One region of the Enterobacter adelaidei genome, then DNA from elsewhere that is predicted to be linked to it. Evidence: predicted binding sites of a transcription regulator. Region 1 holds the regulator's gene; each other region holds the start of a gene.
The links. Region 1 encodes LexA, which represses DNA repair genes until DNA is damaged. Its sites were predicted from a motif close to TNCTGTATGTACATACAGNA; they were not measured.
Positions count from the first base shown of each region.

Region 2: umuD (translesion error-prone DNA polymerase V autoproteolytic subunit) is a predicted target of LexA. The motif match lies at 2,183-2,202, and genes of this name have one in related genera.
Region 3: rmuC (DNA recombination protein RmuC) is a predicted target of LexA. The motif match lies at 1,755-1,774, and genes of this name have one in related genera.
Region 4: mutH (DNA mismatch repair endonuclease MutH) is a predicted target of LexA. The motif match lies at 2,473-2,492, and genes of this name have one in related genera.

Region 1 is NZ_CP154353.1:307,348-311,081, forward strand. Features, by position in the region: gene plsB (glycerol-3-phosphate 1-O-acyltransferase PlsB) at 1-803, opposite strand, end outside; gene AAHF05_RS01500 (diacylglycerol kinase) at 958-1,326, shown strand; gene lexA (transcriptional repressor LexA) at 1,435-2,043, shown strand; gene dinF (MATE family efflux transporter DinF) at 2,107-3,444, shown strand; partial or broken gene AAHF05_RS01515 (hypothetical protein) at 3,441-3,515, shown strand; gene AAHF05_RS01520 (CsbD family protein) at 3,564-3,734, shown strand, end outside.
Region 2 is NZ_CP154356.1:79,681-83,414, forward strand. Features, by position in the region: gene AAHF05_RS24970 (hypothetical protein) at 1-62, opposite strand, end outside; gene AAHF05_RS24975 (hypothetical protein) at 91-354, opposite strand; gene AAHF05_RS24980 (plasmid partitioning/stability family protein) at 357-1,019, opposite strand; gene parM (plasmid segregation protein ParM domain-containing protein) at 1,022-1,993, opposite strand; gene umuD (translesion error-prone DNA polymerase V autoproteolytic subunit) at 2,225-2,656, shown strand; gene AAHF05_RS24995 (Y-family DNA polymerase) at 2,656-3,734, shown strand, end outside.
Region 3 is NZ_CP154353.1:4,405,590-4,409,323, reverse strand. Features, by position in the region: gene AAHF05_RS21440 (dienelactone hydrolase family protein) at 1-657, opposite strand, end outside; gene udp (uridine phosphorylase) at 913-1,674, shown strand; gene rmuC (DNA recombination protein RmuC) at 1,818-3,275, shown strand; gene ubiE (bifunctional demethylmenaquinone methyltransferase/2-methoxy-6-polyprenyl-1,4-benzoquinol methylase UbiE) at 3,342-3,734, shown strand, end outside.
Region 4 is NZ_CP154353.1:3,769,978-3,773,711, reverse strand. Features, by position in the region: gene AAHF05_RS18315 (NADP(H)-dependent aldo-keto reductase) at 31-1,071, opposite strand; gene AAHF05_RS18310 (YgdI/YgdR family lipoprotein) at 1,204-1,422, opposite strand; gene mutH (DNA mismatch repair endonuclease MutH) at 1,551-2,243, opposite strand; gene rppH (RNA pyrophosphohydrolase) at 2,927-3,457, shown strand; gene ptsP (phosphoenolpyruvate--protein phosphotransferase) at 3,470-3,734, shown strand, end outside.

The sequences.
Region 1 (3,734 bases):
TCGGACAGACGAATCATCTCGTAAGAGAAGTTCGCTGCAATCTCTTCCATCAGTGCAATGGCGTTCTGCTGGGCTTTCTCATGTGAAATCTTCTTGCTGCGTGCTTCGTCTTCGACGGCACGGGCAATCGCTTTGGAGGCCAACAGCTTGTTGAACAGATCCTGACGCGCCGGGAGACGCGGCCCAACGGCAGCGAGGCGCTGACGGGCGAAGTGCATACGCGCTACGCGCGCCAGTTTTTGCGCGATGATCTTGTCGGTGCCATGCTCGTCCGCCATTCGACGCAGCGAAACGGAAGGGGAGAAACGCACAAAGCTGTCGCGTCCCAGCCAGGAGACCGCGAAGAACTTCTGGATGCCGTTAAGCATGCGCAGCGGTGGATTCTCTTCACCTTTTTCACGACCCGGGCGACGACCAAACATCACCGAAACTGGCACCATCTGCACATCCAGATCAGGATTGCTGCGGTGCAGGTCGAGATAGTCATGGAACAGCTTGATGGACTCTTCTTTTGGCGTGTAATAGGTAAACACGCGCGGTCCACCGTGAATGAACACGTAGCGCGGCAGCAGAGTTCCGTCAACTTCTAGCGGTTCAAGCGGGTCAGGTAAGTCATGCGCCAGGCACTGGGCGCGAAGCGTCAGTAAGTCTGCCTTCGAGTTATAAGGCAAAACGTACATAATGGGGCGCGACGTATCGAGCCCTAATTCCAGCGCGGGTTCTGCTGGGATAGACTTGCTTTTTACCAGGATGCTTAATGGTAAATTAAGTAATTTGTAGTAAATTCGTGGCCAGCCGGACATAAACGATGTAAAGCCTCTGGTTAATAATGCAATTGCGGCGCAAGGATAACAGAAAGCGCGCAAAATTTCTGTTGTTACCCGTCATACTTCAGGCGGCAGCGAAACGCGCTGCCACTCTAGTTACTGACGCTATTTCCAATAAAAGGTTCTTTTAATGGCCAATAATACCACTGGGTTAACCCGAATCATCAAAGCCGCCGGCTATTCCTGGAAAGGTTTCCGTGCCGCGTGGATCAATGAAGCCGCCTTTCGCCAGGAGGGCGTCGCCGCTATCATCGCGGTGATTATCGCCTGCTTCCTTGATATTGATGCAATAACACGCGTTCTTCTGATCGGCTCCGTACTGTTGGTGATGATAGTGGAAATTCTCAATAGCGCTATTGAGGCCGTTGTTGACCGGATTGGCTCAGATTTCCACGAGCTCTCTGGCCGGGCAAAAGACATGGGTTCCGCTGCCGTGTTGCTGGCGATTATTACTGCGGTCATTACCTGGGTCACGCTGCTTTGGTCACATTTCCGATGAGCCTCGAGGAATAATTAAGTCCCTGGTTTTTTGTGCAGTTTTTGGTTCCAAAATCGCCTTTGACTGTATATACTCACAGCATAACTGTATATACACCCAGGGGGCGGAATGAAAGCGTTAACGACCAGGCAGCAAGAGGTGTTTGATCTCATCCGGGATCATATCGGCCAGACGGGTATGCCACCCACGCGTGCGGAAATCGCTCAGCGTCTGGGCTTCCGTTCTCCGAATGCTGCCGAAGAACACCTGAAAGCGCTGGCGCGTAAGGGCGTGATTGAGATTGTTTCGGGCGCGTCACGCGGTATCCGCCTGCTGGTGGAAGAAGAGACGGGCATTCCGCTGGTGGGGCGTGTTGCTGCCGGTGAGCCTTTACTGGCACAGCAGCATATTGAAGGCCACTACCAGGTCGATCCGGGGATGTTTAAACCGAGCGCTGATTTCCTGCTGCGCGTAAGCGGCATGTCGATGAAAGACATCGGTATTCTTGACGGTGATCTGCTTGCGGTTCACAAAACGCAGGATGTGCGAAACGGCCAGGTTGTGGTCGCGCGTATTGATGACGAAGTGACCGTTAAGCGTCTGAAAAAACAGGGTAATACCGTACAGCTGCTGCCTGAAAACAGCGAATTCTCCCCGATTGTGGTGGATCTTCGCGAACAGAACTTCTCTATCGAAGGGCTGGCAGTAGGGGTGATTCGCAACGGCGAATGGCTGTAATCTCTTCCTGACAGGCTACGGCGTTGCTGTAGCCTGCTTCCTTTACCTCTCCCGGTATTTTTCATGTCACTGCTGACGGCATCAGATAAGGCATTGTGGCGTCTTGCACTGCCGATGATTTTCTCCAATATTACCGTGCCCTTGCTGGGTCTGGTCGATACTGCTGTTATTGGTCATCTGGATTCACCTGTTTATCTTGGCGGCGTGGCGATTGGCGCGACGGCAACCAGCTTCCTGTTTATGCTGCTGCTCTTTTTGCGCATGAGTACCACCGGGCTCACGGCACAGGCGTATGGTGCCAGAGATCCGCTGCGCCTGGCCCGCGCGCTGGTGCAGCCGCTCATTCTGGCGCTTGGTGCGGGAGTATTAATCGTTGTATTGCGCTCGCCCCTGATTGACCTCGCGCTTCACATCGTTGGCGGTAACGAGGCGGTGCTGGAGCAGGCGAAACGTTTCCTGGAAATTCGCTGGCTCAGTGCGCCGGCATCACTGGCTAACCTGGTTCTGCTGGGGTGGTTACTGGGCGTGCAGTATGCCCGCGCGCCCGTCATTTTGCTGGTGGTGGGAAACCTTCTCAACATTGTGCTTGATGTCTGGCTGGTAATGGGTCTGCATATGAACGTGCAGGGGGCTGCACTGGCGACGGCAATTGCCGAATACGGGACTTTTATCATCGGTATGTGGATGGTCTGGCGCGTGCTGGCGATGCGCGGGATCTCTCTTGCGCTACTCAAAACCGCATGGCGCGGCAATATCCGTAAGCTGCTGGCACTCAACCGTGACATCATGCTGCGCTCACTTCTCCTTCAGCTCTGTTTTGGCGCGCTGACGGTTTTCGGGGCTCGGCTGGGGCCAGACATCGTCGCGGTCAATGCCGTATTGATGACGCTGCTGACCTTTACCGCCTACGCGCTGGACGGTTTTGCCTATGCTGTGGAAGCACATTCCGGGCAGGCGTACGGCGCGCGCGAAAGCGGGCAGCTTCAGGATGTCTGGCGGGCAGCCTGTCGTCAGTCAGGGCTGGTGGCACTGGCATTTGCGCTGGTTTATGCCGTTTTTGGCGAGCAGATCATTGCATTACTCACCTCACTTCCCACACTGCGTGAACTGGCGAGCCACTATCTCATCTGGCAGGTGATCTTACCGGTGGTCGGTGTCTGGTGTTATCTGCTGGACGGCATGTTCATTGGGGCTACGCGCGGAGCCGAAATGCGTAACAGTATGGCGGTGGCAGCTGCAGGGTTTGGTCTGACGCTGCTGACGCTTCCCTGGCTTGGCAATCATGGTTTGTGGCTGGCGTTGGCCGTTTTCCTCTCGTTGCGGGGCCTGTCTCTGGCCTTTATCTGGCGCCGTCACTGGCGAAATAATACCTGGTTTCCTTCCCATCACGATATATCGTGACGGTTAAAGATTCCGAATATCAAAATAGCTGCAGAATCCTTAACTACAATTATTATCACGTCCAGCAGAAAAGAACGTAACGGACGTTGCGACCCGACGCTTAACAAGAGGACACGATGATGAATAAAGACGAAATCAGCGGCAACTGGAAGCAGTTCAAAGGTAAAGCGAAAGAGCAGTGGGGGAAGCTGACAGATGACGATATGACCGTCATTGAAGGTAAACGCGATCAGCTTGTCGGTAAAATCCAGGAACGCTACGGCTACGCAAAAGACCAGGCGGAAAAGGAA
Region 2 (3,734 bases), on a different replicon from region 1:
AACGCCTGCAGTGCCACAACGACCAGCGTACGTTCGTCTCCTGTCAGTTCTTCAAGCTGCATACTGTTTCTTTCAGGTTAATGTTCATATTCATCCCCGCCCCTCTGGTTTTTTCTCGTCAAACGCCAGGAGAACCCCGAGGCCGATCAGTGAGGCATAGCAGACCTGCATCGCGATTGTCACCGGCAGTGAGATGTTATCAACCAGAACGCCAGGAACCACGACGGCCACGCCTGCCAGTATCATTCCCCTGCCGGTCTTTTTGACCCGTTCCGGCCACTGAGATTCAGGCACGTTCCGGGCGCGCAGAAAGTTATGAATGCACTGCACTGCTTTTTGTTTAATCACTGACATGCTTAGTCTCCGAATGCCCGGCGCATATTTTTCTTTATGCTGGTCGCTTCAGCGGATACCGGTGCGGCAGGCTCCGCTGGGTTCTCCGGCACTGCAGCCATACTCACGTCAGCCGTACCAGCCATCTGCTGAACCAGAACCTGCAGCTCGCTGACCGTGCCGGGCGGTACCGGCATACTGGCCAGCAGACGCGGCAGCTCCGGTGCGGTCGTATGCAGGGCCAGACCGGTGATAATCAGGTTTCTCAGCAGCTCTCCGCGCAGGCGGGATGACACGCCCGTCAGCACACGCTCAACCCGTTCACTGCTCCGGTCATCCTGAAGCGTCAGGGTGTAACGCCGGCGCTGGTATTCCGTCTCCGGTGACATGGCCAGAGCAGCCACGCCACCATCAGGCTCATCAGGAAGCCCTGAGAGTGAAGACCAGGTGCCGGATACCAGCGCCATCACGGCACAAAGCCGGATGGCACTCAGATGTCCGTCAAAGAACACCGGGATCAGCGCCGGTAAACGGGCATCCGTCTGGTACATCACCGCCCCGGCGGTGGCGGCGGTCCGAATGAAGTCACCGCGCAGGGGCTGTGAGATGGTGCTGATGGTCGCCATCGCCGTGATGTCGGTGCGATCGTCGCTGTGCAGATAGAAAGAATACTGGCCGTCCGGCACGTTTAGTCCTCTTTATTGTAAAGGGCAATCTCTCTGGCCAGCGCCAGCTGCGGATCGCCGATAACCTCGATACGGTCAGGAGCCAGAGGCCAGGCCTGACGTATAGCCTCTTCAATGAGGGATGCCCCTCCCCCGACCAGGAATACCCGGTTAACGCTCCTGAAGACCGTCAGCTCACTGGTGACACGCGCGCCCAGGGAAGTGATTGCCTCTGTAATTTTGTTCAGAACATCGTCAATTTTTCCGGCATCGTTGATCACTCGCTGCAGATACTGACGATCATTGCGGTTGCGGATGACCGTGTCAGCAATAAGCGCGCTGGTTTCGCTGTCTGCAGCCCGCAGCGCGCCTGCAGCTGCGCGGGTGACCTGTGACACGCCGACAGACGGATTGCCGTGTACCGCACTGATATCATCAAACTGTCCGACAATCACGCCGGCATCGAGCGTGGTTCCGCCGAGATCGATAATCAGGGTGGTCTCAGCGGGTCCGGGCTTCAGCTCCGCGAGACGGGAGAACGCCGCCGGCAGTGATTCAGGCATCACCTTCACGTCCGTTACGGTAAATGCCCTGCCCTTATTCAGAACCAGCTCACGCATCAGGTTTTCTCGTTTGCGTCGGATGTTCTCCTCGTTCCGCTGGCAGTCCCCGTCATAATACTCGCTCAGGGGCAGCGTCACGGTCAGGCTCACCGGCTGCGGCTCAAGTCCGCTGTTCAGCAGGGCATGATGCACGGCCAGCAGGTTGAGATCACCGTACTGGTATTCCACGTTTGTTGTCGGGATGGCATCCCGGCTGACGCTGTCCCAGGTGTATTTCAGCGTGCCCACCTGATAGTTGAACGTTGCGGCACTGAATTCCGCCACTTTCCAGCCATGCCGGAAGGAGTTAGCAGAAACCCGGGTCTGCAGCTCGTTTCCTTCAAACCATGCCAGCTTAACATTAGTTGAACCATCATCGCAGTAAATATTCATCATTATGCTCCGTCAATTAAACTCAATTTGATACATATTATAAGAGCAAAATGGCAAAATAAAAGCCATACTTCTCATTATGAGTAATTTAAATGTCCCATAATGATATTAAATAGCATTTTGAGTAACTTAGGTTACTCACCCTGTTCATGAAGCAGGTGATCTGGATTATCCTCACGCTGTTAAATATACTGTATGCATAACCAGTATATTTAGACGTCAGGAGGAAAGATGAAACTGCAGCTTTTCAGCACCGGGAAAGCACTCCCGCCACAGGCCCATCCGTTGTTTGCAGACCTGGCCAGCTGCGGTTTTCCGAGCCCTGCCGCTGACTATGTCGAGTCCGACCTGGATCTCCATGATTACTGCATACGGCACCCAAGCGCGACTTACTATCTCCGTGCCAGCGGTGACAGCATGTCCGACGGCAGCCTTTACAATGGCGATCTGCTGGTTGTGGACAGTGCAGAGAAGCCCCGGCACGGCGATATTGTTGTGGCCAGTGTGCAGGGGGAGTTTACGGTTAAACGGCTTCTGCTGACGCCACGACTGACGCTGCAGCCAATGAACGCCGCCTGGCCGCCGATTTATCCCGACCCGGACGATCTGGATATCTTTGGCGTCGTCACGCACATCATCCACCGCCCGAGGGAGATGTACTGATGTTTGCCCTGGCCGATGTGAACAGCTTTTATGCCAGCTGCGAACGTGTTTTCCGCCCGGATTTGAAAGGAAAGCCGGTTGTGGTGCTCAGTAATAACGATGGCTGCGTTATCGCAAGAAGTGCCGAGGCAAAGCCCTGGATCAAAATGGGCATGCCGTGGTTTCAGATGAAAAACGAAACGTATCCGGAAAAAATATACGCGTTCTCAAGCAACTATGAACTTTATGCCTCGATGTCAGCGCGCGTGATGAGCTGCCTGGAGGAGCTGGCCCCAAGGGTGGAACAGTATTCGATTGACGAGATGTTCCTCGACCTGACCGGCGTTGAGCACTGCATGGACCTGGAGGACTTCGGCCGGCAGCTGCGCCAGCACGTGTATGACTGTACCCGTCTGACCATCGGCGTGGGTGCCGGGCCGACGAAAACCCTGGCAAAATCTGCCCAGTGGGCCTCAAAGGAGTGGAAACAGTTTCGTGGTGTGCTCGCCCTGACCAGGGGGAATCCTCAGCGAACGCGGAAACTGCTTTCACTGCAGCCGGTCGAAGAGATCTGGGGCGTGGGAAACCGTATTGCACGCAAACTTAATGTACTGGGTATCAGGACCGCGCTCGATCTGGCCCTGACGAACCCGGCCTTTATACGCAAAAATTTCTCCGTCGTTCTCGAGCGAACAGTACGCGAACTGAACGGGGAAAGCTGCATGTCGCTTGAGGAAGCACCACCGACGAAACAGCAGATCGTCTGCAGCCGCAGCTTTGGAGAGAAAATCACGGAGTACGATTCGCTCCGCCAGGCTGTCTGTCAGTACGCAGAACGGGCCTCTGAAAAGCTGCGGAAAGAGCGCCAGTACTGCCGGCATATTTCCGTTTTCATCAAAACGTCTCCGTTCGCCGTTAAAGAGCCTTACTACGGCAACGTGGCCACGGAGAAACTGCTTACACCCACTCAGGACACCCGGGACATTATTGCGGCCGCCACAACGGCTCTGGAGCGTATCTGGAAGGATGGGCACCTGTATGCCAAAGCCGGTGTGATGCTGAATGACTTCACCGGCTCCGGCGTTTCGCAGCTGCAGCT
Region 3 (3,734 bases), 540 kb from region 1:
CGCGCGGAGCGCATGGCGCATGGTTTCTACCGAATCCAGCGAAATACCGGTGTCCTGACCGCCGTAAAGCCCTAACACGGGGGCATTCAACTCGGTGGCGATATCAACCGGATGTTTCGGTGAATTCAGCGTTTTTTCACCCACCAGTTTGCCGTACCAGGCGACAGCGGCTTTGAGCTGCGGGTTATGGGCGGCATACAGCCAGCTGATACGCCCTCCCCAGCAGAAACCCGTCACCATCAGACGATGTGCATCACCGCCGTTACGTGCTGCCCAACTGGCAACGTGGTCGAGATCGGCCATGACCTGCGCGTCAGGGACTTTGCTGACCAGGTTGCTGAGCAATGTTGGAATATCGCTGTAGTCGTTCGGATCGCCCTGACGGAAGTAGAGCTCTGGCGCAACGGCCAGATACCCTTCCAGCGCCAGTCGGCGGCAGAGGTCGCGGATATGTTCGTGACCACCAAAAATTTCCTGAACCACAATGACGATGGGCAGCGGACCCTCTGCCGATTTTGGCCGCGCGTGGTAAGCCGGCATATTATCCCCCTGCGAGGGGATGGAGGTCTCACCCGCCGTTATGGCCTCTTCGGGCGTTGAAACGATGGTTGAAGCATGCGGGGCTGCAGCAGGTGCAAAACCGATTTTTTCAGTCATGGCATTCTCCGTACCAATGAGTTAGCGCAAAGGTAAATATAGACACCAGGTTAACAACCCACAGTGCCTTAAACGGTCTATCTTTTGTGCAGCACACCACGATATAACTTGTTAATGTGATGTAAATCACTTTTTCATGGAAATTTACTGCAATCATTTTCATTCATGGTGAAGTGCATCACGAAATTATGCGTATTGCTTCTGTAAAGTACCATTTTACTTCTTCTGACTAACCGACCCACAGAGGAGTCACCTATGTCTAAGTCTGATGTTTTTCATCTCGGCCTCACCAAAAACGATTTACAAGGGGCTACGCTCGCTATCGTCCCGGGTGATCCTGAGCGTGTGGAAAAGATCGCCGCGCTGATGGATAAGCCGGTTAAGCTGGCAGCCCATCGTGAATTCACCACCTGGCGTGCAGAGCTGGATGGCAAAGCCGTGATCGTGTGTTCTACCGGTATCGGTGGCCCGTCGACCTCCATTGCTGTTGAAGAGCTGGCGCAACTGGGCATTCGTACTTTCCTGCGTATCGGTACCACCGGCGCTATTCAGCCGCATATCAATGTCGGTGACGTGCTGGTCACCACCGCATCTGTGCGTCTGGACGGGGCAAGCCTGCACTTCGCGCCAATGGAATTCCCGGCAGTGGCAGACTTCGAATGTACCACTGCGCTGGTTGAAGCGGCGAAATCTGTGGGCGCGACCACGCACGTGGGTGTAACTGCCTCTTCCGATACTTTCTACCCAGGCCAGGAGCGCTATGACACCTTCTCTGGTCGCGTGGTGAGCCGTTTCAAAGGTTCTATGGAAGAGTGGCAGTCCATGGGCGTGATGAACTACGAAATGGAATCCGCCACGCTGCTGACCATGTGCGCAAGCCAGGGTCTGCGTGCCGGTATGGTGGCGGGCGTTATCGTCAACCGTACGCAGCAGGAGATCCCGAATGCCGAAACCATGAAGCAGACTGAAAGTCATGCTGTGAAAATCGTGGTTGAAGCGGCGCGTCGCCTGATCTAGTCCTCTCTTCTGCATACAATAAAAGGCCGACACGTTCGGCCTTTATTTTTTGCGTAGCGCCTCGCAGGAAAACCCTTTCAAACTGGACGTTTATACAGCACAATTCTATTTTGTGCGGGTAATACGTTGATGCAGGGGGCATTGTGGATATCTCGATCCTGATTTACGCGGTGATTGCGCTGGTGGGCTTAGGGATTGGCTGGCTCATTTCCAGCTACCAGCATGCACAGCAGAAGGCCGACCAACTGGCCGAGCGAGAAGAGATAGTCGCCGATTTAAGCGCGGCAAAACAGCAACTTGCTCTGAGCGAGCACTGGCGCGATGAGTGCGAGTTGCTCAACAACGAACTACGCAACCTGCGGGATATCAACACCTCGCTGGAAGCTGATCTCCGCGAAGTGACCACCCGTCTCGAATCCACCCAGCTGCATGCGGAAGACAAAATCCGCCAGATGATCAACAGCGAGCAACGCCTCAGCGAACAGTTTGAAAACCTCGCCAACCGCATTTTCGAGCACAGCAACCGCCGCGTTGATGAACAGAATCGCCAGAGCCTGAACAGCCTTCTGACGCCCCTGCGTGAACAGCTGGACGGTTTTCGTCGTCAGGTGCAGGACAGTTTTGGTCAGGAGGCTCGCGAGCGGCACACGCTGGCGCATGAGATTCGCAATCTTCAGCAACTGAATGCACAGATGGCACAGGAGGCGGTCAACCTGACTCGCGCGCTGAAAGGGGATAACAAAACCCAGGGAAACTGGGGGGAAGTGGTCCTGACCCGCGTGCTCGAGGCCTCAGGCCTGCGTGAAGGTTATGAGTATGAGACTCAGGTCAGCATCGAAAATGATGCTCGCTCGCGCATGCAGCCCGATGTCATAGTGCGTCTGCCTCAGGGCAAAGACGTTGTCATCGACGCCAAAATGACGCTGGTGGCATATGAGCGCTACTTTAATGCGGAAGATGATTACACCCGAGAGTCGGCATTGCAGGAGCATATTGCTTCCGTGCGTAACCATATCCGTCTGCTCGGCAGAAAAGACTACCAGCAACTGCCGGGCCTGCGCTCACTGGATTACGTGCTGATGTTCATTCCGGTTGAACCGGCCTTCCTGCTGGCACTCGACAGGCAGCCTGAACTGATCACCGAAGCGTTGAAAAATAACATTATGCTGGTCAGCCCGACCACGTTGCTGGTGGCCTTGCGAACCATTGCGAACCTGTGGCGCTATGAACACCAGAGCCGCAATGCGCAACAGATTGCCGATCGAGCCAGCAAGCTGTACGACAAAATGCGTCTGTTCGTGGACGATATGTCCTCGGTCGGGCAAAGCCTTGACCGCGCGCAGGATAACTACCGTCAGGCAATGAAAAAACTCTCCTCCGGACGTGGCAACTTACTGGCACAAGCTGAGGCATTCCGTAGTCTGGGCGTCGAAGTAAAACGCGAGATTAATCCGGAACTGGTTGAACAGGCCACGTCGCAGGACGAGGAGTTCCGCCTGCGTGAAGGCAGTGCTGAACAAATGACAAACAGTGAAGACAACGATTTAGCAGCGGAATTATCGCCAGATGAGCAGCCGACGCGTTTGTTTCGCGGTGGTTGAATCGTAGGGCAAACGCGTCCAATCTGGTACACTTCACAAACATTTTACTGATAAGCAGGCTCTGAGATGGTTGACGATTCACAAGACACGACGCACTTTGGTTTTCAGACTGTTGCCAAAGCGCAGAAAGCTGACATGGTGGCCCACGTATTTCACTCTGTGGCGGCGAAGTACGATGTGATGAATGACTTGATGTCATTCAGTATTCATCGCTTGTGGAAGCGCTTCACCATCGACTGCAGCGGTGTGCGTCGTGGACAAACGGTGCTTGATTTAGCTGGCGGTACGGGCGATTTAACCGCGAAATTCTCTCGCCTGGTAGGCGAAACTGGCCGTGTCGTTCTGGCAGATATTAATGATTCAATGCTGAAAATGGGACGCGAAAAGCTGCGTAACATCGGCGTGGTGGGGAATGTGGAATATGTGCAGGCGAACGCCGAAGCGCTGCCATTCCCGGAC
Region 4 (3,734 bases), 1.2 Mb from region 1:
GCGAAGCCGCCACCCGGCAAAAGCGTCCAGCTATGGTGCCGGGTATGTATATACCTGATGCACCGCTTCAATCTCCGCTAACACCTCTTCACTCAGGTTCAGATGGAAACTCTCAATGTTGGTTTTCAACTGTTCCATAGTGGTCGCGCCCAGTAGGGTGCTCGCAACAAACGGCTGACGCCGTACGAAGGCCAGCGCCATCTGCGCCGGATCAAGACCGTGACGTTTCGCGATATCTACATAGGCTGCAACGGCTTTCTGCGTCTGCTCGCCGCTGTAGCGGGTAAAGCGGCTAAAGAGGGTATTACGCGCGCCAGCCGGTTTCGCGCTGTTCAGGTATTTCCCCGTCAGCGTGCCAAATCCGAGACAGGAATAGGCGAGCAGTTCCACTTCTTCATACTGCGTCACTTCGGCCAGTCCCACTTCATAGCTGCGATTAAGCAGGCTGTACGGATTCTGGATGGTAACGATACGCGGCAGATCGTGTTTATCCGCCAGGTGTAGGTAACGCATCACACCAAAGGCCGTTTCGTTAGATACGCCGATGTAGCGGATTTTACCCGCTCGCTGGCACTCGGTCAGCGCTTCCAGCGTTTCCAGTAGCGTAACGGCAGGGGCGCTCTCATTCCAGCTGTAGCCGAGTTTACCAAAGCAGTTTGTTGGACGCTGAGGCCAGTGAACCTGGTACAGGTCGAGATAATCTGTTTGCAGGCGCTTCAGGCTGGCATCGAGCGCGGCACGGATATTCTTGCGATCGAGGATCTGATTTGGACGGATCCCAGCATCGTTATTACGTGCGGGGCCGCTGACTTTCGACGCAATGACCAGCTTTTCACGGTTGCCACGTTTTGTCAGCCAGTTACCGACGTAGGTTTCGGTAAGCCCCTGTGTTTCCGGACGCGGGGGGACAGGGTACATCTCTGCGACATCAATCAGGTTAATCCCCTGGCTGACGGCATAATCGAGTTGCGCATGGGCATCGGCTTCGCTGTTTTGTTCACCAAATGTCATCGTGCCCAACCCCAATTGGCTTATCTCCAGAGAGCTGTGGGGGATACGGTGATAATGCATAGCCGGCTTCCTTCAATAGACATGTAGACCGCGTCAGGAACTTCCCGACAAAGGAATATAAACATGGCAGAGGGGAAGCAAAAGGGGAAGAGAAAAATCAAAAAGGCCAGCAAGTGACTGACCTCTCTCTGTTTATCGCTCGATAATTTGTGAGACTTCGTCGCGGTTGATCTGCATTTTATTGCCTTCCTGGTCACGATAGCTGACCAGACCGGTATCATCATCGACTTCGGGTTTGCCGTCGGTCAGGATCATCCGACCATCTTTTGTCGCCATGACATAATCACTGCTACAGCCCGATACTGCAAACGCTAAGCCGACTGCTGAAATTAACACTGCCCATTTTTTCATCGTTATCGTCCTCACCTGGCTGGTATCAAATCATAGTGTAGTATTAACCCGATATGCCGGCAGGAGGAAGCGGTAAAATCTTAAAAACCAGATGATTATGTTTGGGATCTCTCAAAATGAGTAAAAAACTATGTTTTCAGTAAAAAATGGCGTGCAAGCAGCGCACCGGTGAAATTCTTTTTGAGATAAAAGCCGCGCGGTAACGTTAGTATTGGCTCGCCCTGCGCACCGATCGCCTCGGTAAGCGCTTTACTGTTGGCTGCCTTCGGACGCAGCTGTAACACTTCCCCGTGTCGGGCTGTGATGCGCTCTACCTGGCCAAGAACGATCATATCCATCAGTTCCTCCCAGTCCAGACGCAATTGATGCTCCTCCTCTTCATTCGGGCTCCAGAGCACCGGAGCACCAACGCGACGCTCGGCCAGGGGAATGTGGCGTTCACCTTCAACCGGTACCCAAAGCACGCGTTTCAGCTTATGACGAACGTGGCTGGTTTCCCATGTCACACCGGTATTGCCGGTTAATGGCGCAACGCAGACAAAGGTGGTCTCAAGTGGCTTCCCCTGGCTGTCTATGGGAATGGTTTTTAACTCTACGCCAAGAGCCGCAAAATCTTGCTCTGGTTTACTCCCCGCACTGGCACCCAGCCACAGTTCAAGCAGCATGCCCGTCCAGCCTTTATCCCGTTTCAGATCCTTCGGGATCGGAATCCCGGCCATTGCCGCCAGCTCGCCCAGCGAAAAGCCAGCCAGGCGTTGAGCCTGCTGGAGCAACTGGCCTTCGCTGGATGGAGGTGAAAGCAAGGGTGTAAGCGGATGCATGAAGATAACCTTTTGATTAAAAAATAAACGAAGAAATTGTCCCCTGTGGATAGAGTTTAACTTTTTCTGTACGAATATTCCATGTGTATGATTTATATGTTTTTTTATTAGTTTGAAATCGTTTCACCTGAGAAGAAAAACCGGTTGTTCAAATCTGGTCACTGACAATGAACAGGATCTTACACCATGTTATCCACAGAAAAATGGGATAACTGGGCATAACCCTGACTACTGTTTCAATTTACAGCCTTGACGTGCGATGAAAATCGAATTTTCAGACAATTTGTGCCTAACTTATTGGCACAATCTGTGGATAAAACCGACGCTGTTCGATCTTTCATCAGCGCGACGATCCCTGATGTGATGATCGTCACGCTATTCTGTGTTTTGTTTGTGGTAACACACTTAACTACATGAAAATAATGTCATTATATAATATTGATGAAAGCGGGGCGCTGACGGGGATTGAGGTTGTTCATCGGTAATCAGACACTTTTTCACAACTATATCCACAGAAAAGGTGAATAAAAATCCCTTTGCTGGCTCTTATCTGTTTATAACTCAGCACTTATTTGTGAGTTATTCAAATGTTATTAGGTTGCAGGCCTGTAAGAGAGTGGTTTACCGCCTCCCTGTAGTGTGAAACAATCATTCATATATAAGGTTTAGTTTGGGGTAGTCCGGTGATTGATGACGATGGCTACCGCCCGAACGTAGGAATAGTAATTTGTAATCGTCAGGGCCAGGTAATGTGGGCCCGGCGATATGGTCAGCACTCCTGGCAGTTCCCGCAAGGCGGGATCAATCCAGGAGAGTCCCCAGAACAAGCGATGTACCGGGAGCTTTTTGAAGAGGTCGGTTTAAGCCGAAAAGATGTTCGCATCCTGGCTTCGACCCGCAACTGGTTGCGTTACAAGTTACCGAAACGTTTGGTGCGTTGGGACACAAAGCCGGTTTGTATCGGCCAGAAACAGAAGTGGTTTCTGTTGCAGTTGGTGGGCAACGATTCAGACATCAATATGCAAACCAGCAGTACGCCGGAGTTTGATGGTTGGCGCTGGGTAAGCTATTGGTATCCTGTTCGTCAGGTCGTGTCATTTAAACGCGATGTTTACCGTAGGGTGATGAAAGAGTTCGCAAGTGTGGTAATGCAGCTTCAGGAGATCCCCCCTAAGCCGCAGAGCGCACCTGCCTGGCGACGTAAAAGAGGTTAAGCTACGCAAATCATGCTCACCCGCTTGCGAGAAATAGTCGAGAAGGTGGCCAGTGCTCCGCGTCTCAATGAGGCGCTGAACATTCTGGTCACTGACATCTGTCTTGCGATGGAGACCGAGGTCTGTTCGGTGTATCTGGCCGACCACGATCGGCGCTGCTATTACCTGATGGCAACCCGTGGTTTGAAAAAACCACGCGGACGCACCGTAACGCTCGCATTTGATGAAGGTATCGTGGGTCTGGTTGGGCGGCTGGCTGAACCTATCAACCTTGCCG